One region of the Chryseobacterium sp. POL2 genome, then DNA from elsewhere that is predicted to be linked to it. Evidence: riboswitches for the same ligand, from Rfam matches in the RefSeq annotation. Region 1 holds a riboswitch; the other holds the start of a gene.
What was found. A riboswitch is a leader RNA that binds a small molecule or an ion and turns the genes downstream of it on or off. The one in region 1 is predicted to bind S-adenosylmethionine.

Region 1 (11,079 bases):
TTTTATATTTTAAATCATCTTCACGCAGATGATATTCCTCATGCCCGCGCCATAGGAGATACTTTGCAATCTGTATATTTGCCTTAGACGAGAATTTTATGAAGCTAAATATTAAAAACGAAACAGGACAACTGAAATCTGTAGTTTTGGGACAACCCAACTCTTTAGGAAATCCACCAAAACTAGAGGAAAGTTACGACGCAAAGTCTTATTTTTCTATTCAAAATAATATTTATCCTACAGAAACCGACATCGTAGCCGAGATGAATGCCTTCGAGCAAGTTCTTCTAAAACATAAGGTTAAAGTCTATCGTCCAGAAGTTATCGAAGATTACAATCAGGTTTTTGCACGCGATGTCGCTTTTGTTATCGATGATAAAATGATTATTTCTAATATTATCGAAGACAGAGCGGACGAGCAGGAGGCTTATCGCAAAATTTTTGAGCAAGTCCCTTGGAGAAATATTATCAACCTTCCAGAAACTGCGCATATTGAAGGTGGCGACGTTATCGTTTGGGACGATTTTGTTTTTGTAGGAACTTGTTACTCACAGGATTATAGGAATTTTAAAACCGCTAGAACCAATGGTTATGCCATAGAAATTTTAAAAGAATATTTCCCTAAAAAACGTATTCTCGATTTTGAACTAAAGAAAAATGATACCGAACCTTACAAAGGAATTCTGCATTTGGATTGTACGTTTAACCCTGTTGGAAAAGACAAATGTATAATTTATAAAAATGGATTTGTTGACGAAAGCGACTATCATTTGATTCTTGATATTTTCGGTAAAGAAAATTGTTTTGAAGTTAATGATGAAGAAATGTTCGAGATGTATCCTAATATTTTTTCCATCTCGCCAGAAGTGGTGGTTTCCGACAAAGCCTTTACAAGATTGAACAATCATCTTCGCGATGTTTGGGGAATAAGCGTGGAAGAAATCCCCTATCGTGAAATTTCTAAAATGGGCGGATTGCTAAGATGTTCTACTATGCCTTTGGTGAGAGAATAAAAAATAGTCTTGCATATTTAAAATTTAGTTAATACTTTTGCTCTTGTAGTTCAAAATATAGAATTACGCTTATCCAGAAAGATGGAGGGATTTGACCCGTTGAAGTCTTGGCAACCTGCTTAGGTAAGGTGCCACATTCAACCTCAGGAATGAGGAAAGATAAGTCAGAGATTATTTGAAATATATTATTAAAAATATTCAAAACTCTTTCGGCTTGTCGGAAGAGTTTTTATTTTTCCGGCAAATGCCCAACATCTTGGATAAGTTTTTAATGTTTAATAATTTTAAATTTATAAAAGATGAACCATTACAAATTCGAGACCTTACAAGTACATGCCGGACAAAGCGTAGATAAAGACACTAACAGTCGTGCAGTGCCATTGTACCAAACTACTTCTTACACTTTTAATGACGCACAACATGCTGCCGATCTTTTTGGATTGAAAGCCTTTGGAAACATCTACACCCGATTGATGAATCCTACAACGGATGTTTTCGAAAAACGTATCGCAGCTTTATATGGAGGCGTCGGCGCTTTGGCGGTTTCTTCTGGACATGCCGCACAATTCATAGCCATTACAAATATTTTGCAACATGGTGATAACTTCGTGACTTCGCCTTATTTGTATGGTGGAAGTCATAATCAGTTCAAAGTGAGTTTTGCAAAATTAGGAATTGAAGCACGCTTTGCAAAAGACGATAATCCAGAAGATTTTGAAGCTTTAATTGATGACAATACCAAAGCTTTGTATGTGGAAACGATAGGCAATCCCACTTTGAATATTGCTGATTTTGAAGCGATTGCAAAAGTTGCAGAAAAGCATCAGATTCCGTTAATTATCGATAATACCTTTGGTGCAGGAGGTTATTTATTTAATCCATTCGAGCACGGCGCAAGCATCATTGTAGAATCTGCCACAAAATGGATTGGCGGTCATGGTACAAGTGTGGGCGGCATCATCGTAGATTCTGGAAAATTTGATTGGACAAATGGGAAATTTCCTTTATTGTCTCAGCCGTCGCCCGGTTATCATGATTTGGTGTTTACTGATGTTTTTGGGAAAAATTCGGATTTTGGAAATATTGCTTTTATCATCAAAGCTAGGGTAGAAGGTCTGCGTGATTTTGGTCCAACGATTTCACCTTTTAATTCGCATCAATTGTTGTTGGGGCTAGAAACTTTATCGCTTCGTTTGGAAAGAACGGTTGAAAATGCTCAAAAATTAGCAGAATTTCTAGAACAACATCCGAAAGTTGAGAAAGTGATTTATCCTGGTTTAGAAAGTTTTACCGATAAAGAAAATGCCGAAAAATATTTGAAACGCGGTTTCGGAGGCGTTCTTAATTTTGAAATTAAAGGCGGAAAAGAAGCGGCTGTAGAATTTATTAATTCTTTAAAGCTAGCGAGTCATCTGGCAAATGTTGGCGATGCTAAAACTTTGGTAATCAATCCTTCATCGACGACGCATGAACAATTGAGCGATGCCGAACAAAAAGCTGCCGGAATTACGCCTGGACAAATCCGTGTGAGTGTAGGAATTGAACATATTGATGATATTATTGCCGATTTTGAGCAAGCTTTTTAAAGATTCTAAATTCATAATGATAAAATGACAAGTTCGGTGGTTTTTCTGCCGAACTTTGCTATTTTTGTGACCTAAACATATTTCACATTATGCAAACAACCAATACTGTTTTGATGATTGAGCCGATTGCCTTCGGTTACAATGCCCAAACGGCAGAGAATAATTATTTTCAAGTAGAACAAAAAGGCTTGGAAGTTCAGGATAAAGCTTTGGAGGAATTCCATGTTTTTGTTGAAAAACTTAGAAGTAAAGGTGTTAATGTTATAACAATAAAAGATACGTTGGATCCGCATACGCCAGATTCGATTTTTCCAAACAATTGGGTGAGCTTTGCTGCGGATGGGACAGTTGTACTTTATCCGATGTTTGCGCCCAACAGACGTGCAGAACGCCGTGAGGATGTTTTAAACGCAATTAAATATAAAGGTTTTAATATCACTAAAATCGATGATAGAAGCAACGCTGAAAAAGATGAAAAATTCTTGGAAGGTACAGGAAGTATGATTTTCGATCATGATCATAAAATTGCTTATGGCTCTGTGTCGTTGAGGTTGGACGAAAAACTATTCCGTGATTTCTGTGCAGAGTATGGCTATACGCCAATTGTTTTTCATTCTTACCAAACGGTGGATGGAATCAGGCTTCCGATTTATCATACCAATGTGATGATGTGTGTCGCGGATAGATTTGTGGTGATTTGCCTTGATTCTATTGATAATGAACTGGAAAGAGAAAAAGTGATTGAAGTGATTAAATCTAGCCAAAAAGAAATCGTAGAAATCTCGGAAGAACAACTTCAGCAGTTTGCAGGAAATATGCTTCAGGTTCAGAATGATCATGGTGACAAATTCCTTGTGATGAGTCAATCGGCTTATCGCTCTCTAGATAAACATCAGATCGCACAAATTGAACAATATTGTGAAATTATCTATTCGGATTTAGAAACGATAGAAACTAACGGTGGCGGAAGTGCGCGTTGTATGTTGGCGGAGGTTTTCCTTCCTAGAAATTAATCTTTTTGTATGTGATGACCAATCTCTAGCCCCGATGGAAGCGGCATCCTTTTTTGAGGTGGCTGAGCGGAGCCGAAGCCCCGTAACAAAAGATACAGCGGACAGCGGGAATAAGCTTCCAAATAATCAAAGACAGACTAAAAATATCTTGAAAAAACACAACATAAATGAATGACAAAGGGCTTCATATTTTAATAACTTTAAAAACAGAAAAAAAAGATTTGCTTTTGGATTGTGAATCTTTTGAATCTTTTGCAATTTCAACTTTAGAAAAATATGAAGCAGAAGTTGTGGGGAAATGCAGGCATATTTTTGATAACCAGAGTTATACTACTACGATTGTTTTGAAAGAATCGCATCTGTGTATACATACTTGGCCAGAATATAATCAACTGCAATTCGATGTTTTTTTATGTAATTATTTACAAGATAATACGAAAAAAGTGGAAGCTATCGCAGAGGATATCGTTTCATATTTTGAAGGAGAAGTTTTGCAACAAGATAAAATATATCGCTAATGGAGTTCGTTTGTCCAGTTTGTAATATAAAAAATCAGCATCAGCTTGACTTTATAATCGAAGAATATGTTTGTTCCTCATGTTATAATCTTATTGATGTCAGACAAAACAAATCGAGAAAACAATTACCTAGACAAGGAAGTAATGTGGTTTTAGACACCACAAAACGCGGAATAATAGATGGTGTAGAGTATTTTGTGGTTGCAGTCACTTGTCGCAACTATGCTAATGTTGCGGAATGGAGAGAATATTTTCTAAAAGACAAAGATGGTAATAATGCCTTCCTGAGTGAGAGCGATGGACATTGGGTGTTTTTAAAATTGCAAGATGAAGCTTTTAATGAGCATCGTGGTTATTGTGATTTTAAAGGCAAATTATATAGACATTATGAGACAACACCAAGTTCAGTTTCTTATCTGGAAGGTTTTTTTGAGGATAGAGTGAGTTTTAAAGTTGCTACATATAAAGAATACGTCAATGGTACAGAAATGGTCTCTTGGGAGCAAAGCGGTTCGGGGAAAGTTTTTTTCTGGGGAAAACATATTTCTAAATACAAGATCAAACAACAATTTCTGCCGAACTATATGCCAAGCTATCAAGGTATAGGTATTGTCCAACCCTTTTATGTAAATATAAAACAGGTAGCTCCGATTTTTGTAATGACAGTTTTGTTGATGACTTTGTTTCAGATTTTTGTAACGAGTAATAACAACAACAAAATAGTTTTCGACCAAAGAATTTTATATAGAGATATTTTTAATAAAGAATTAATCACCAAAAGTTTTAGCTTAGAGGGTGCATCTGCTCCTATGCAAGTAAAATTGGCTACAGATGTTGATAATTCTTGGGCAAGTATAGAGCTTAGTCTTGTTAATGAAAAAACGAATGAAGTGACCTATGCAACCAAAGATATAGAATATTATCATGGTTACGAATCTGGTGAAAGCTGGAGCGAAGGTTCCAAAACTGAAAAGTTTAACTTATGCGGAGTAGCTCCAGGGAATTATCATTTTGTAATTGCTGCCCAAAAGGAAAAAGCGCCTTACATTTACAATGACGTCTATATATCTGAGGATAGATCCAAAAGTTATGTTATGACCAACGACGGTTTTATGGATGTTATTGAAAACCCTACTGGAGATAAGATGGCTATTAATCTTTCAAATTTAGAGAATAATAATCCAGTCGTTTTTAAAGAATTAGAAGCAGCAAAACTTTTTACAAAGAATAATCCATCAGCTGTGCTATCTATCAACGAAGAAGAAACTAATACTGATTTTGGTATTACAGCAGAATGGCTACCAGTTAGCTATAGGAATTTTGTGATTATTATAATTGTAATATTAGCTTTGGGTATAGGATTATATTTTTTGAAAGGATATTTTGATACGATGAAGTGGAAGAACAGCTCTAACTCACCTTATTAATTTTCTAAAAATGAAAAATGTTTTCAATTATATTAAATCGAATTGGTTGCTACTGAGTATTGGTTGCGGATTTTTTGTTTGGTTTGTCTACCTGACTTATTCTGGGAACCAATGGTGCGATTGTGTCAAAACTGAAAAAATTCAAGATGGGCAACGTACAAATACACATACAAGAAGTTTTTACAGATTTTATCATAAATAAAAAATAAAAGAGATGGGAGAATTTAATTACTTACCGATTATAAATTCGATATTGTATTCTTTTTTAGGAATTGCAATTTTGGTACTTTGCTATTGGATTATTGAAAGGTTGACACCAGAAAAAACCTGGCATGAAATTTCAAAAAATAATAATATGGCGCTAGCTATTATTTTTGGTGCCTTTATTATTGGGATTTCTATTATCATAAGCGCCGCAATACATGGGTAGAATAAAACTCTCTTTTGAGATTTTGTTGCTTTTTTCGGTGTTTGTAATAGCAACTTGTGGTCTGGTATACGAGTTGGTTGCGGGTGCTTTGGCAAGTTACCTTTTGGGAGATTCTGTGAAACAGTTTTCTTTCATTATCGGTGTATATCTTTTTGCAATGGGTGTGGGCTCTTATTTGGCAAAGTTTGTTAGAAAAGATCTTATTGACAAATTCGTAGAAATCGAAATCCTTGTAGGCGTTATTGGAGGAATAAGCTCTATAGTCTTGTTTACAATTTTTAACACAACAGACCATTTTGAGTGGGTATTGTATATGTTTGTATTTGTAACAGGATGTCTTGTGGGGTTAGAAATTCCTTTATTGATGAATATTCTCAAAGATAGAGTAGAGTTTAAGGATTTGGTTTCCAATGTGTTTGCATTTGACTATATTGGTGCGCTTATCGCCTCAATTCTGTTTCCCTTAATATTAATTCCGAAACTCGGGATTCTTAGAACACCACTTTTCTTTGGACTCATCAATATCTCCGTTGCTATATTTCTCTGTTTCTATTTAAAAAATGAAATTAAATCTCGCATAGCTTTACAGACAAAATCGATTATTTCTTTTTTTATTTTGTTGGGTTTATTTGTTTTTGCTGACCGAATATTATCCCTTTCTGAAGAAAAACTTTATGGCGAAAATTTAATTTATACGCACAGTTCACCATACCAACGGATTGCTTTAACTAGAAATAATAAAGAGTTTAGGCTTTATCTTAATAATAATTTGCAGTTTTCTTCTACCGACGAATATCGTTACCACGAAGCTTTGGTACATCCTGCAATGTCCATGGCTCCAAAAATTGAAAGAGTCTTGGTTTTGGGTGGAGGTGATGGTTTTGCAGTTAGAGAAGTTTTGAAATACGCGAATGTAAAATCTATAAAATTGGTGGATCTTGATCCAGAGATGACACGGTTTTTTAAAGAAAATACGACAATGCGCCAACTCAATAACGATGCACTGAATAATGCGAAAGTTGAAATCATTAATCAAGACGCCTATATGTGGGTTAAACAAATGAAGGATACTTTTGATGTCATTATTATTGATTTTCCTGATCCATCCAATTATAGCTTGGGAAAGCTTTTTTCATTACAGTTTTATATAGAATTAAAAAAAATAACAACACCGAAAACCTATATTTCTGTACAAACGACTTCTCCTTATTTTGCTCCAAAATCATTCTGGAGTATTCATAAAACAATTAACCAGGTTTTTCCAGAAGTTAAGGCATACCACACCTACGTACCATCTTTTGGAGAATGGGGATTTTGTTTAGCTTCTCAAGAGCTGCAGAACAATAAGATTTATAACAAGTTAAATAATCTTCGATTTTATGATTATAACTTTTCGCAGATGGCTTATTTTAATAAAGACATGATAGCAAAAGATGTGGAAGTTAACCGTCTCGATAACCAAATTTTAGTAAGATATTTTGATGAAGAGTGGGGAAGGATACAATAGAAGAGGCTTTGTTTTAACAATGTTTTGGGGCAGCATGATGTTGCCTTTTTTACAATTCTGTTCTAAGAAAGCAAAATCATTTTTACTAAAAATTACAGGAACTAATCATATTTTGGGACATCGCCTTTGGGCTAAAGATTTTCCAAAAGTTTCCGAAGTTATCCGTACGGAGGTATTGATAGTTGGTTCGGGCATTTCGGGATTATCGGCTGCACGAGAACTTTCGATGCATGCCAAAACAAACTTCTTGATTTGTGAAATGGAAAGTTTCATAGGAGGTAATTCTTCCAATGGAGAAAACAAATATTCTAAATATCCACGTGGAGCTCATTATCTTCCGCTTCCTAATAAAGACAATCAAGAACTTATTGATTTTTTGAAAGAAGCCAAAATCTATCTAGGCGACGATGAATATGAGGATCCAATTTTGGATGATTATCAATTAGTTTTTCCGCAAGATGAACGATTGTTTTTCAAAAATGCTTGGCAAAATGATATAATTCCGCAAAGAGGACTAGATGAAAATTCTAAACAAGAGTTTGATCGTTTCTTTAAAATGATGAATGATTTTAAACTAAAAAAAGATGATTTTGGAAAATTTTGGTTTACAATCCCTAGTCAAAATGTAAGTCAGAATGAAGAGACTAAAAAACTCGATAATTTAAAATTTAAAACTTGGCTGGACGAAAATGATTTTAAATCCCAAGAACTTCTATGGTATCTAGATTATGCATGCAAAGATGATTATGGACTAGGGATTGAGTATGTTTCTGCATGGGCAGGGATTAATTATTTTGCAGGAAGAAAACATGATTGGGCACCCAAAAAATCTGACCAAGTTATGACTTGGCCAGAAGGTAATGCACGCTTATCAAAACATCTTGCTGTACACTCTGAAAACAAAATTCTAAAACAACATCTGGTGTTTGATGTTATAGAAACAGAGCAGAATGTTGAAGTTTTAGTTTTTGATAATGTTAACAAAAAAACGATTAAAATTGTTTCTGATAAGTTGATTATGGCAACACCTCAGTTTGTTAATAACTTTTTTTTTAAAAACAGAAAAATAAAAAATTTCACATACGTGCCTTGGTTGTTGGCGACCTTAACTTTGGATAAAGATTTCGGAGGTGGTGAAGAATTAGCATGGGATAATGTTATCTATGGAGGAGAAGGTTTAGGCTATATCTACGATCAACATCAAAATATTTCTCAAAATATAGGGCATAAAGTTATCACGTATTACAGAAGTTTTTCAACTGATGATTCTAACAAAGCAAGAAAACAACTTTTTAAAATGAAAGAAGAGGATCTAAAAGAATTGGTTTTAAAAGATTTCCGAATAGCGCATCCTCTTATTGATGATTTTATCATCGAGATTGAGTTTAATAAAATTGGACATGCTATGATTGCACCTACTCCTGGGAAAATTTTTGGAAAAGATTCTCAAATAGCTAAAGAGGATATTAATCGGAAAATTTTTTTCGCACACTCGGATTTGTCAGGAATTTCCATTTTTGAAGAGGCCTTTTATCAAGGTATTTATATAGCTCGTAAAATTTTGTCATGAAACAAGCTTGGATACATAATGCCAGAACGGATATAATTTTCATATTGTCGCCACCTATTGTAGTCTTAGCGATTGTATTGTTATTTCATCAACAGTTGGAGCAGGTGCAAGATCATTATTCCTTTTTCACATGGCTGTTTTTAATAGTTTTTGTTGATGTGGCGCATGTTTATTCTACTTTGTTTAAAACCTATTTTGTAAAAGAAGAATTCCAAAGAAGAAAACTAATGTATCTGGGTATTCCAATTTTTAGTTTGATTTTAGGAATTATTCTTTATCAATTTGGAGAGTTGTTTTTCTGGTCTGTTTTAGCTCTGGTTGCAGTCTTTCATTTTGTGCGCCAACAATATGGTTTTATGAGACTTTATGCTAGGTTCGAGTCAAAAGGGTTTTCTAAAACTATCGATAATCTCAGCATATATTCTGCTACTATATATCCGATGATGTATTGGTTTTGCACGCCTCGTAAGTTCAATTGGTTTGTAGATTCAGAGTTTTCTTGGATGCAGAACTTAAATGTTTTTTTGAGATACTTCACAATGCTTTACGTTGCAGTAATTCTATTATGGATTGGTAAAAGTATTTTTGAATTTATAAAAACAAAAAGTATCAATATTCCTAAAAATTTATTGATAGTCGGGAGCTTCTTATCTTGGTATTTTGGAATTGTTTATTTTAATAATGATTTGATTTTTACGTTATTAAATGTCATCTCTCATGGCATACCTTATATCGCGCTAATCTATATTAAAGAAATTGAACAAAAATCTGATTCCGGTCTCAGATCTCTCCTTATTTTTAAACAGGCTTTTGGTGTGGTACTTTTTGTATTTGTTATTTTAGGTTTTGCCCTTTTTGAAGAATTTATTTGGGAAAATCTCGTGTGGAGAGAACATATTAGTTGGTTCGGAATTTCTTCTATAGAAAAGTCTTATTTTGTTTTGATTCCACTTTTGGTTGTTCCCCAACTGACACATTATTTGCTAGATGGATTTATCTGGCGACAACAAAAATGATTTTTTATGACCAATCTCTAGCCCCGATGGAAGCGGCATCCTTTGGCGTTGGCGTGAGGTGGCGGAGCGTAGCGGAGCCAACCGAGCGACAAGGCTAAAGATATAGCGGACAGCGGGAAAAAGCTCCAAAGAAATAAATGAAAAAGCTTCAATCCTAGGATTGAAGCTTTTCATTGAAAAATATAATTTAGTTAAATGTTTATCTCGTTCTCGATTTGATGTCGTCTGCCGCACTGTCGATATTTCTGACTTTTTTAACTTTTTGATTACCAAAGTTGTAAGTTAAACTTACGGTAACACCTCGACGGAATTGATCGTTGAGAACCTTGTTGTAATTGCCATTGGCTTGGATGTCTTCTATTTTGATAATGTTGGTTCTCAAAACATCGCTAAGATTAAGCGCAAAAGTCCAATTGTTCCAAAGTTTTTTGATGCTTAGATCAAGGCTGGATAATGATTTTAGCATACCAAGTTCGATTTGTTGTTTGTCGACATAAAAGAAGTTGACACCAGCGAACCATGTTTTGGCTTTGTCCAGGCGAATGTTGTTGCTGGTTTTTATCACAAAACTCGTGGAATTGGTTTTGTTGATGTATTCTGAGAAAACGTCGCCAGTAGTTGGGTCAATGCTAAGACTTCCGTTGTTGCGGTTGTGTTGTACTCCTAAAGTTAAATTGGCTGTCCAATATTGTTTGAAGAAAGATTTTTGCATCCCAAGCATTGCGGACATCGTTTGCTTGTCTCCGAAATTGGTTCTTATGTAGCGCAATTGTTGAACTTTGTCAATAATTGGTTCCCCGTTTTGGTTTTCCATAGGATTTCCATTGTCATCAAGTCTTGGCACATCCAGTGTTCTTTGTAAAGGAACTTGCGTAATAACATCTTTGAAGTAAGAATGGCTCAGCACCATGAAATATGCATTGTGGAACATATATGTTAACTCATTATTGTAGGAAGATGCGGCTTTTACAAATGGATTGTTTTGGGTGTAATTATTTT
Region 2 (11,079 bases), 330 kb from region 1:
ATTGCCTTTAACAATCGCTTCGGAAGGATTGCAAGACAAGATAAAAGCAGAAATGCAAACCATCTAAAACAATATCTAGGGCTTCGGCCCTTTTTTTATTTTTTAAATTATGATAACAACGAAAAAGGCGAGTCAGTTCGATATTTCTATAATTCAGGATTTGGCGAGACGCTCATGGGAAGATGCTTACGCTGAGATTTTGTCTAAAGATCAGTTAGAATATATGTTGGATAAAATGTACTCTGAACACGAGATTATGTCGCATTTTCAGAATCCGAATTATCATTATTTTTTAATTTTTGAAAAGGAGACGCCACTAGGTTTTGTCGGTTTTGAGCATCATGTTGAGTCCGACATTACAAAACTTCACCGCATTTATCTCGTTCCGGAAGCCAAAGGAAAAGGTGCTGGAAAAATTGGACTTAATCTGGTTAAAGAAAAAACGAAAGAAAATCTGGATTCTAAAATTATACTCACGGTTAACAAAAACAATTCAGCAAGACAATTCTACGAATCCCAAGGTTTTAAAGTCTATGACGAAGCCGTGTTCGACATTGGGAACAATTATGTGATGGATGATTATTTAATGGAATTTGATATTTGATTTCGGTTAAAGAAAATAAATACAAATACACAAATCAGCAATAACCAAATATAATAAGAATGTCCAACGAGCGATAGATAATCAATATTCTCTTTGCTGAAACTCATTAATATTAAAACCTGTGCGCCGTAAGGAATAATGCCTTGGATGATACAGGCAAAAATGTCCAATACAGAAGCCATTTTTCGGGGCTCTATTTGATAATGTTCAGAAACAGGTTTTGCAACTTTTCCTGTAATTAAAATCGCAATGGTGTTGTTGGCAATACAAGCGTCCACCAGACTTACCAAAATGCCCATGCCAAACATTGCCGAGAATTTTGATTGAATGCTTTTCAGGATTTTATTTAATAAAAAACGAATGCCACCAGCATATTCAATAATGCCTGCAAGTCCTCCCGTTAGTAACGACAGTAGGAAAATTTCTGTCATCGAGGTAAAACCTTCATAACTGGTTTTCGAAAATGTGATGAGGTCCATTCCCGCGCTGTACCAACCGATAATTCCAGAAACGACAATCCCGATGAGCAATACGAAAAAAACATTCATGCCTAGAAATGCCAATCCAATAACCAGAATATAAGGAATCAAAAGATAAAAATGACTGTTGTGTTCGGTGTGATGCTGTAGTGGTGGCACATCCGAATTATTTAAAAATAGAAGGACAATTGTTATTAAAAATGCTGGCGCGGCAATCCACAAGTTGGTTCGGAATTTATCCGACATTTTGCTTCCCAAAGACTGAGACGCCGCAATAGTCGTATCCGAAATTACGGAAAGATTGTCCCCAAACATCGCTCCAGTCAACAAAGCCGCAGCCATAAGGTTGATGTCAATACCACTTTTTGTAGCCAGTTCAATAGCGATGGGCCCAAGGGCAACAATACAACCTACCGACGTTCCGGAGGCTAATGATAGAAAAGATGCTAAAATAAAAATCCCCAACGCAATGTAATTAATAGGAATATAGTCCAAACCCAAATTAACAATTGCATCAACACTTCCAGAAGCTTTTGCTACTGCTGAAAAAGCGCCTGCCAAAAGATAAATAATACACATGGTCAGCACATTCTTATCACCACAACCTTTTAAGAATTCATTCATTTTAGTTCTAAAGGGAAGACGGATTATCAAAAATGCGGAGATAATACCCACGGCCATAGCAATAGGAGACGGCAAGGCATAAAAATCACCCAAATATATTCCAGCGCCTAAAAAGCTAAATACAAAAACTAAAAAAGGAATAAGGCTAATGAAGCTTTCGCGAGATTTGTTTTCTGTCGTCATGTATTGATGTTTAGTAAGACCACAGCAGAAGATTGATAACAACATTTTTTCCAAAAATTGGCTTATCGCTTTAGCACCTTGCTTGTCGTTGCAGGTTGCTACCTCTGCGGAGGTTCCTGATAATTGAGTTACAAAACTATGTTATAAATGCCAATCTTCCAAATCTTTAGGAAATCTTGCCCCACTTATTTTTGCCTTTATATTGTTTGATGTAAAAATTCTTCATGGACAAATGCTTCGGATGTACAAGCAGTGCATCTTTTTGCAACAGATGTTCAACAGCCAGTTTTGCGCTTTTTATAATCTCCGAATCGGTCATGAGGTTCAGCTTTTTGAAATCGACAACGCCACTTTGTTGTGTGCCCAAAATATCGCCAGGACCACGAAGCTCCATATCCACTTCAGAAATTTTGAAGCCATCGTTGGTTTCGGTCATGGTTTTAATGCGTTTTCGACTTTCGTTAGATAATTTATCAGAAGTCATAAGAATGCAATAGCTCTGTTCTGCACCACGACCAACGCGCCCGCGCAGCTGATGAAGTTGTGACAATCCAAATCGTTCAGCACTTTCGATGACCATCACAGAAGCATTTGGGACATTTACGCCAACTTCAATAACCGTTGTTGCCACCATAACTTGTGCATTTCCTGAAGCAAAATATTGCATGGCTTGATCTTTTTCATCAGGTTTCATTTTACCATGAAGCATCGCAATATTGTAACTTTTGAAATGTTGTAAAATATGATCAAAACCATCTTGAAGATTCTTGTAATCTAAAGTTTCGGACTCTTCAATTAATGGATAAACGAAATAGATTTGTCGGCCTTTTTGTAATTCTTCATGACAAAAATTGTACACATAAGCGCGGTCTTTCTCACGGCGATGTGCTGTAACAATAGGTTTTCTACCAACAGGCATTTCGTCGATTACAGAAACATCAAGGTCAGAGTAGAAACTCATCGCTAATGTTCTCGGAATGGGCGTGGCGGTCATTACCAAAATATGAGGCGGGATTTTGTTTTTTGCCCAAAGTTTGGCACGTTGTGCAACGCCAAAACGATGTTGTTCATCAATAATTACCAAGCCTAAATTTTTGAACTGAACAACATCTTCCAATACAGCATGCGTCCCAATAAGTATAGATAGTTCCCCCGACAAAAGTTGTTCATGAATGATTTTCCGTTCAGATGTTTTTGTAGAACCCGTCAAAAGTTTGACCTTAATATCTGTGTTTTTTAATAAATCTTGAATCGAATTAAAATGTTGTTGCGCCAGAATTTCGGTGGGTGCCATCATACAGCTTTGGAAAAAATTATCCATCGCGATCAGCATTGTTAACAATGCGACCATGGTTTTTCCGGATCCAACATCGCCTTGTAGCAAACGATTCATTTGTGTGGAGCGTTTCATGTCGGTTCGTATCTCTTTCAAAACACGTTTTTGCGCGCCAGTCAAATCGAAAGGAAGTTGATGGTTATAAAAGTTATTAAAATAGTCACCAACAATTGGAAAAGGATTTCCTATAGATTTGGTGTGTTGATGCAGTTTTTTCAGTCCAAAACCTAACTGGAAAAAAAAGGCTTCCTCGAATTTTATTCTTCGCTCGGCTTCTGCAGCTAGTTTTGCATTTTGAGGAAAATGAATATTAAAATAGGCCTCCATACGTCCCATTAATTTTAAAGATTTAAGGAGGTTTTCTGGAAGATTTTCGGTTGTAAGTTGAGGTAAGTTTTTCAGAATTTCATAAATGACGTTCTGAAACAATTTGTTAGTAATGCCACGTTTGGTTAGTTTTTCGCTGCTGGAATAGACTGGAAGAAGACTGCCAGATATGGCTTTGGTTTCATCGGTTTCTATCTCGGGATGCGGCATGGAAAAACTGTTGTTAAACGATTGGACTTTTCCGAAAATAAATATATCGCGATTAGCAGGAATAGACTCTTTCATCCACTTGGTGTAACGGAACCACACCAAATCCATTGCGCCTGTCTGGTCCCGGAATTTTGCACTTAGTCGTTTGCCTTTTGGAGAAACTACCTCTTGCAAATCTGTGATTTTCCCTTTCAACTGAACATCAATTTCTAAAGAAGGCGAAAGTTCTGCTACCGTATAGATTTTACTTTTATCGATATAACGAATCGGGTAGAAGTTAAGAAAGTCTTCTACATTGTAAATGGCCAAAACATTTTTGATGAGTTTGGCACGTTCTGGGCCAATCCCTTTGATAAATTCTATTGGAGTTTCTAGACTCAAAATGGTGTTGAAATAAAATGCAATTTACGGGTTTTTAAACATAATTAAAAATAGAAAGACATTCTAAGTTCTGTTGGAATGATAAATTGATGTGCATGGATTCATTTTAATTATTTGATTCAAATTTAATCTCAGTTTCAAAAATCAAAACTACTTTTGTATAATCTAATGAAATAACAATGAAAAAGTTTTTGCTCATAATTAATTTGGTGGTGTTTAATCTTATTTTCTCACAAGTTGATACGGCACAAGTGATTGTCCCGAACCGAATAAATACGGCGACCAATTTTCAAGAAAAACCTTATGTTATCATGATTTCTGTTGATGGATTTCGTTACGATTATCCGCAAAAATATCAGACAGAACATCTTAATAAATTGGCATCTCAAGGTGTAAAAGCTAAGTATATGACTCCCAGTTATCCCAGTATAACTTTCCCAAATCATTATACTTTAGTCACGGGACTTTATCCATCGCATCATGGCTTGGTTGATAATTTTTTCTATGATTACAAACGTCAAGAAGCTTATAAAATGAACGATCGTAAAGTGGTCAGCGATGGCTCTTGGTATGGTGGAAAGCCACTTTGGAGTTTGGCGGAAGAACAAGGCTTGCTGTCGGCTTCGCTGTTCTGGGTGAGTTCTCAGAGCGATGCGGGCAAGACACGTCCAACTTATTATTATAATTATCATGAAAAATTTAATAACGAAACCAAAGAAAATATTGTCCTTAACTGGTTGAAACTTCCTGAAGAAAAAAGACCACATTTTATAACATTATATTATCCAGAAGTTGATGCCAAGGGTCATCATCATGGTCCAGATGCAAAAGAAACCGCACAAGCTGTAAAAAGTGTTGACCAAAGTATTGGTAATCTGGTGCAAAAAATCAATGCCTTAGGTCTTAAAAACGTGAATTTTATTTTTGTTTCTGATCATGGTATGATTAAAGTTGATAAAGAACATACGATCGATATTCCAGAGATTTTGAAAGACAGGTCTCGTTTCGATTATTTTAATAGTCAAACTTTATTGCGTGTTAAAGTTAAAAATGCTGATGAAATAAAACAAGTTTATAGAGAACTAAAGCGCAGCAAATCCAAAGATTACAAAATTTATACGGCGGCTTGTATGCCACGACGCTTGCATTATGGTGCCAAAGATGATACATTCGGTAGAATTGGGGATATTTTTTTATTACCAAACGCCCCGAAAATTTTCTTAGAAAAAGGCAAAACGACTACTTTGGGAAAACATGGTTATGACCCCAAAAAAGTCCCTGAAATGCGAGCTGCTTTTATGGCTTGGGGCCCTGCTTTTAAAAATAATTTAGAAATTAATGCTTTTAACAATGTCAATGTTTATCCGCTTGTGACCAAGATTTTAGGACTTAAAATTTCCAGTTCTATTGATGGGACAGAAATGACGGCTGATAAAATCTTAAAATAGTTTTAAAGTTAGAAATTAAAAACGCCTTTCAAAAAAAATGAAAGGCGTTTTGCTTTATTTAGCACAAATTACTTTGAACTCAGTTCTTCTGTTATGCTGATGTTGATCTTCTCTGCAGTTGGCGTCATTGTAACATTCGTTTAACAACTTGGTTTCTCCATAACCTTTAGCAACAATTCGGTTTCTGCTAAGGCCTTTCGAAACTAAATAATTAACCGCAGAGTCGGCGCGACCTTGCGAAAGTTTCAGATTATAATCATCCGATCCACGCGAATCTGTATGCGAGGATAATTCTAATTTTATAGAGGGATTATCAGCTAAAAACTGATAAAGCTTGTCCAGTTCGGGTTTTGCATCGTTTCGGATTTCGGTTTTATCAAAATCATAGTTGATGTTTTGCAGGTTAATCGCTTTATCGCAAGTCGCTTCTTCCATACAAACCTGAAGGTTGAGAAATAACTTTTTAGTTCGGTCATTTAATTTGCCATCAAGATTTTCTGTTTGAGAAAAATAATTGCTTTTTTTCCCGTAGATACTGTATAATTCGTCTTTTTTAGCCATGAAACTAAAAGTTCCGTTGGCTGAAGTTTTCAAATTTCTGACTTCCGAAGTTGTTTCATTTTTAAGGCTGACACTTGCATAAGGAAGTGTTTTTTTTGTGTTACAATCGCTAACTTTTCCTTCGATGATAAATCTTTCGTCTTCGTTTTCCAAATCCATTTTCATAGGAATTAAGGTAATTAAAGTCGTTTTTTCAACACGTTTGCTGACCAGCGTTATATCACGAAATTTTCCTTTCAGTTCGTAATCATCAGGTTTTACATTATTAAAAGTGATTTTTCCTTCTTTATTAGACGTTCCGTAATAGGCGCGCTGACCTTGGCTGTTGATAAGTAGAACTTCTGCGTTGGGAAGCGCCTCGTCTGTATATTTGTCTTTTACGATAACTTCCAGTTTGTAAGGATAGCTTGTAGTTTTGGATTTTTTTGATGTATAAGAATTTCCGAATCGGTAAACCAAACCAGCAAATGCGCCTACAGAATGCGCTTCGTGCTCCAGGCTGCTTCGACCTTGGTAATTTTGTTCTACATTATTTTGGCCATTATTTTCTGTAAAAGGCCGATAGCCCGCAATATTTCCAGAGCCATTTTCTTTAACTTGAAAATGCTGCAAGTAATAAGCACCAAAATTTAACCCAAGATTTTCGGTAAAGAAATAATTAAATTCCAGTTGTGCTTTTGCCGAAGCTATACTTTTGATATCGTAACTGTTATGGCTGTTAAGGTCAATGCGATTGGCTTGGTCAACATATTGTTGCACTTCTCCGTTTTTTAACGTGCTAATGCCGCCTCTTAATTTAAAAATCGCAGAAAACTCCTCCGAAAATTCATGTTTAAAATTTGGTCCAATCCCGATAAACATTCTGTTGATAGGATGTTTGTCAAGTTTTATGTTATTGAGTTTAATCGTATTTAAAAATAAATTATCGCTAGGATACGTACTTTCTGTAGCATTGCTGATATAATTAAAATCGGCACCTAGCCCAAACCAAGTCCAGAAATAATCCAGATTAACACCAATATTAACACCAGGTTTATAATTGATGAAAGGGGTTTTGTTATCCAAAGACGGCATGTCTATTCCTGCATTGATTCCTATTTTGAAACTGTTGTCAAAATCTCCATAATACTGCGCTTTTGAGAATAAAAAAGAAGCGCAAATTAAAAATAAAATATAGATTTTCCTCACGAAATTAATTTTTGTAAAAATAAGGATTTTTAAAAGCATAATTTATAAATTGACATTTCTGGTAGAAATTAGTTTTCAGTTTGAATAAGAAGTTTATATTTGAAAAAAAAATTAATGAAGAAACTCTTATTAGTTCCAATGTTTCTTATCAGCGGATTGGCATTTTCACAGTCAAAGTTTGTGGAAGCAACAATTGTTAATAGAAATGGGCAATCAGAAAAAATACTGGTAAAAACGCAGAATCAAAACAATGCTGTAACATCATTCGTAACAAAAAAGAATGACAATGATAAGGAAGTTGTTTTGTTACCCAAAGATTTTGAAAGCATTAGTTATAACTCTGGAACAAAATATGTAAGCGTTGTTACTAATTTTTCGAGATTTGATGATATTAAAATTGAAGAAAATAACTCGATCTTGCAAACCGAAAAGGCGCTTTTACTGCGCGTTGTTTTAGAAGGACCATATAACTTGTTTCAATATAATGACAGCAATTCTAGAGCGTTTTTCTATCAGGATAAAAATGGTGAAATAAAGCAATTGATTAACAAACGCTATTATCGAGATACCAATGTTGTTACGGATAATTCTTATAAAAAAGAACTTGCAAATTTATTCGGGATTTCCGAAGATAGTAAAGACATCAGATTTCTAGAGTATTACGAAGATCCTTTGAAAAAATTATTTTTAAAATACTCAGGTAGTGATGCTTCTAATAATCAAGTGAAAGTTTATTCTGAAAAAGAAAAAACAGGGAATTTCTCTATGGGCATTGTCGCCGGTGTAGTTAATTCGTCTTTGTCAATGAATTACCAAGGTGATATCGCCGCAGAAAAAGCATCCTATAAATTTTCAAATACAGGATTTTTGATTGGAGTTAATTTTGAATACAGACTCAATTTTTTCAATGCTTCGGTTTTCATCCAACCAAGTTTTCAGTCATTCACAGATGAGGTGGATTCTGCCATAAATCCTTCGAAAAAAGTGAAGTTGGATTACAATAACATTTTGTTGCCTTTTGGCGTAAAGTATAATTTTTACAATCAAGAAAAATCCACCGTGTCTGCAAAAGCAATGGGGATTCTGTATTTACCAATGGATGCTAAAACGGAAAATCTTATGGATTATTCTTATGTAGGACAAGACAATAGCATCGATGCAAAATTAGGTTTTGGCATTGGCTTATCTTATGAATATAATAAAAAACTAAGTGCTGAAGTTAGATACAGCTTACCGAGAAAATTGGTGCAGTCAAAGAATGGATATGTATATTCTAGTCTATGGGATACGGAGTATAATTCGATATCCTTCATCCTTGGTTATCAATTGTTTTAAAATAATTAAAATGTGTTTACAAATTAGTAAGCACATTTTTTTTGTCTTGATTCCATATTGTTGTTAACGAATCCATTTTGATTCGGATTTGGCGATGTGTTTTATAAATTGCTTTTTTTCCTAAACTTTCATCAGCGATATTGGACAATATAATCACCGATGTTTTGGTCTCGGGATAATAAATGTTGAGCGAAGGCGCACCTTTCACATATCCAGAATGCATATAGGTTTGTGGTGATTTGGGACTTATCATAATGCCACAAGCGTAACCTACTTTGCCTAAAATATAATGTTCAAAATTCTTCTCAGGTTTTATGAAAATTTTGAAAGATTCCTTGGTCAAAACTTTGCCATTGTATAACGCATTATTCCATAAATGAAGATCGTCAACTGTTGATAAAATACCGCCTGCAGCAATAGAAATGTGATTTTTGTCCAAACGTTTTGGCATATTAGGAACTTCTTTAGGATTATTAAGTTTTCCTAAATGAGCACTTGCAAAATTTGTCCCAGAGTACAAGTTTCCCGTTGAGGAATGTCGCATGCCTAATTTTTGGAAAAGTGCCATAACATTTTCATCATAAGATTTTCCTGTGACCACTTCGATAATGTCGCCAAGATTTTTGTAAGCATCATTGGAATAATGAAAATCAGTGCCGGGTTTGAACATCAGTTTTTCACCAAAATAATTAATGCCCGAACTGTGATGAAGAAGCTCGGAAATTGTGATGCCTTTATAAGAAGGCGTTTGGTAAGATTTTAAATATTTTGAAACCTTATCATTAAGATTCAGTTTTTGTTGTTCTTCTAATTGTAGAATTAAAACCCCTGTAAATTGTTTGCTGTTTGACGCGATAGGAAATACCGTTTGGTTGTCGATGTTAGTTTGACGTTCAAAATTAGAAAAACCTTGTGCGCGTTCGTAGATTTTTTTTTGATCCCATTCGACAGACACAATGCCATTGAATTTATTTTTTGAAATAATAGAATCTAAAATTGGGACGATTTGTGATTTTTTCTGTTCCAAAAATATGCTGTCCCGAAGTGCGTTTTGGTCTATGATTTTTTCAGCTTCTGTTTTTTCTTGTTTTTTGCAAGCGTTTAGCATTAAGAAGCTTATAAACATAAGGATCAATTTCTTCTTCATTTGTTTTGTGTTTTTTACGAAAATAGGAAATTTAAAGTGAAAGTATTGCTGAAGTTAGTTCTAATTTTTCAAAAGATGAAGCTGATTTTATGTCGGGAAGTCGGCTTGTATGTGTTTTTGGTTTTAAAGATTCTGAAACCTATAAATTTATTAATAAGTAAATTTTGTTCAATATCATAATTATTTAATTGCATAGAAGTATTTTTATAAGTTAGAAGTCTCAAGATGTTTAGCATTTTGGGGCTTTTTTTATTTTATAACATATTTTAAATTTTTCAACAAAAAAATATTGTTTCTATCCAAAACCGTTTTTGATTAATTTTGTTTTAAGTTTAAGTCAAATATTATACGGAGGAATTATGTTATTGAGATATTTTTTATTCATTTCATTTTTTTTTGGGACAGGCTTTCAGTGCATAAGTTGCTGCTGAAGTTGCTAGCCCTATGGTAAAAAATATTGAAGATTTGGTTAGGAAATCGGACGAAGTCGCAAAATCAAATCTAGATTCTGCCCTTTATTATAGTAAAAGAGCGGAAATACTTATTAATCAACTTCCCGAGAATAATGATAAAGTCTATGTGTATAGAATGCTCGGCAGTATTTATTTAGGCAAAGGTAATTTTGCAAGTGCATTGAATTACAGTTTATCTTCTATAAAAATTAATGATAAATTATTAAAAAAAAATCCAAACGATCAAAGTTTAATTGTAAACAAAATCCGATTAATCACACAACTTGGTAACATAGAACTCCAACAAAACAATTATGACAAGGCGCTCTCAAAATATCAAGAAGTTCGAGCATTATTAAATAAAGAAAAAGTTCTGGTGCCTCAAAAAGTACAAGCTTGGCAAGCAAAAATACTCAATAACATTGCAGCAACTTACGCAAAACAAAAACAATTTGATAAAGCACTTGGCTTTTTTGAGTCAGCACAAAAAATAAATACTAATCTCAACGATCCTTCATTGGAAGCTTCTTTGCTCAACAATATTGGGATTTGTCATTTGGAAGGTAAAGAGTACAGACTTGCTATTTATTATTACAATCAATCTTTAAAAATCCGTGAAAACTTGGGCGAAGATCGCGGCGTGGCACAATGTTACAACAATTTGGGAAAAGCATATTCCGAAATTGGTGATTACGAATAATCCAAATATTACCTCAATAACGCGCTCTCTTTAGGGAAAAATCTAGGCAATACAGAGTCTATTCTCATAAGTTTGGAACTCTTACGGAATGTTTATAAAAAATT

Region 2: linked by a shared signal. The riboswitch ahead of G6R40_RS12800 (Na+/H+ antiporter NhaC family protein) and the one ahead of G6R40_RS11255 (O-acetylhomoserine aminocarboxypropyltransferase/cysteine synthase family protein) in region 1 are both predicted to bind S-adenosylmethionine.

Annotation. Positions count from the first base shown of each region.
Region 1 is NZ_CP049298.1:2,422,992-2,434,070, forward strand. Features, by position in the region: gene G6R40_RS11250 (dimethylarginine dimethylaminohydrolase family protein) at 99-1,013, shown strand; SAM riboswitch class I at 1,080-1,179, shown strand; gene G6R40_RS11255 (O-acetylhomoserine aminocarboxypropyltransferase/cysteine synthase family protein) at 1,313-2,599, shown strand; gene ctlX (citrulline utilization hydrolase CtlX) at 2,689-3,612, shown strand; gene G6R40_RS11265 (S-adenosylmethionine decarboxylase family protein) at 3,780-4,130, shown strand; gene G6R40_RS11270 (DUF4178 domain-containing protein) at 4,130-5,557, shown strand; gene G6R40_RS11275 (hypothetical protein) at 5,568-5,759, shown strand; gene G6R40_RS11280 (DUF350 domain-containing protein) at 5,772-5,987, shown strand; gene G6R40_RS11285 (polyamine aminopropyltransferase) at 5,980-7,494, shown strand; gene G6R40_RS11290 (NAD(P)-binding protein) at 7,469-9,064, shown strand; gene G6R40_RS11295 (hypothetical protein) at 9,061-10,080, shown strand; gene G6R40_RS11300 (TonB-dependent receptor domain-containing protein) at 10,280-11,079, opposite strand, start outside.
Region 2 is NZ_CP049298.1:2,753,833-2,764,911, forward strand. Features, by position in the region: gene dapA (4-hydroxy-tetrahydrodipicolinate synthase) at 1-67, shown strand, start outside; gene G6R40_RS12795 (GNAT family N-acetyltransferase) at 110-604, shown strand; gene G6R40_RS12800 (Na+/H+ antiporter NhaC family protein) at 580-1,890, opposite strand; SAM-I-IV-variant riboswitch at 1,925-2,018, opposite strand; gene recG (ATP-dependent DNA helicase RecG) at 2,057-4,144, opposite strand; gene G6R40_RS12810 (ectonucleotide pyrophosphatase/phosphodiesterase) at 4,324-5,592, shown strand; gene G6R40_RS12815 (OmpA family protein) at 5,647-7,341, opposite strand; gene G6R40_RS12820 (hypothetical protein) at 7,456-8,676, shown strand; gene G6R40_RS12825 (serine hydrolase domain-containing protein) at 8,693-9,823, opposite strand; gene G6R40_RS12830 (tetratricopeptide repeat protein) at 10,268-10,975, shown strand; gene G6R40_RS12835 (helix-turn-helix transcriptional regulator) at 11,048-11,079, shown strand, end outside.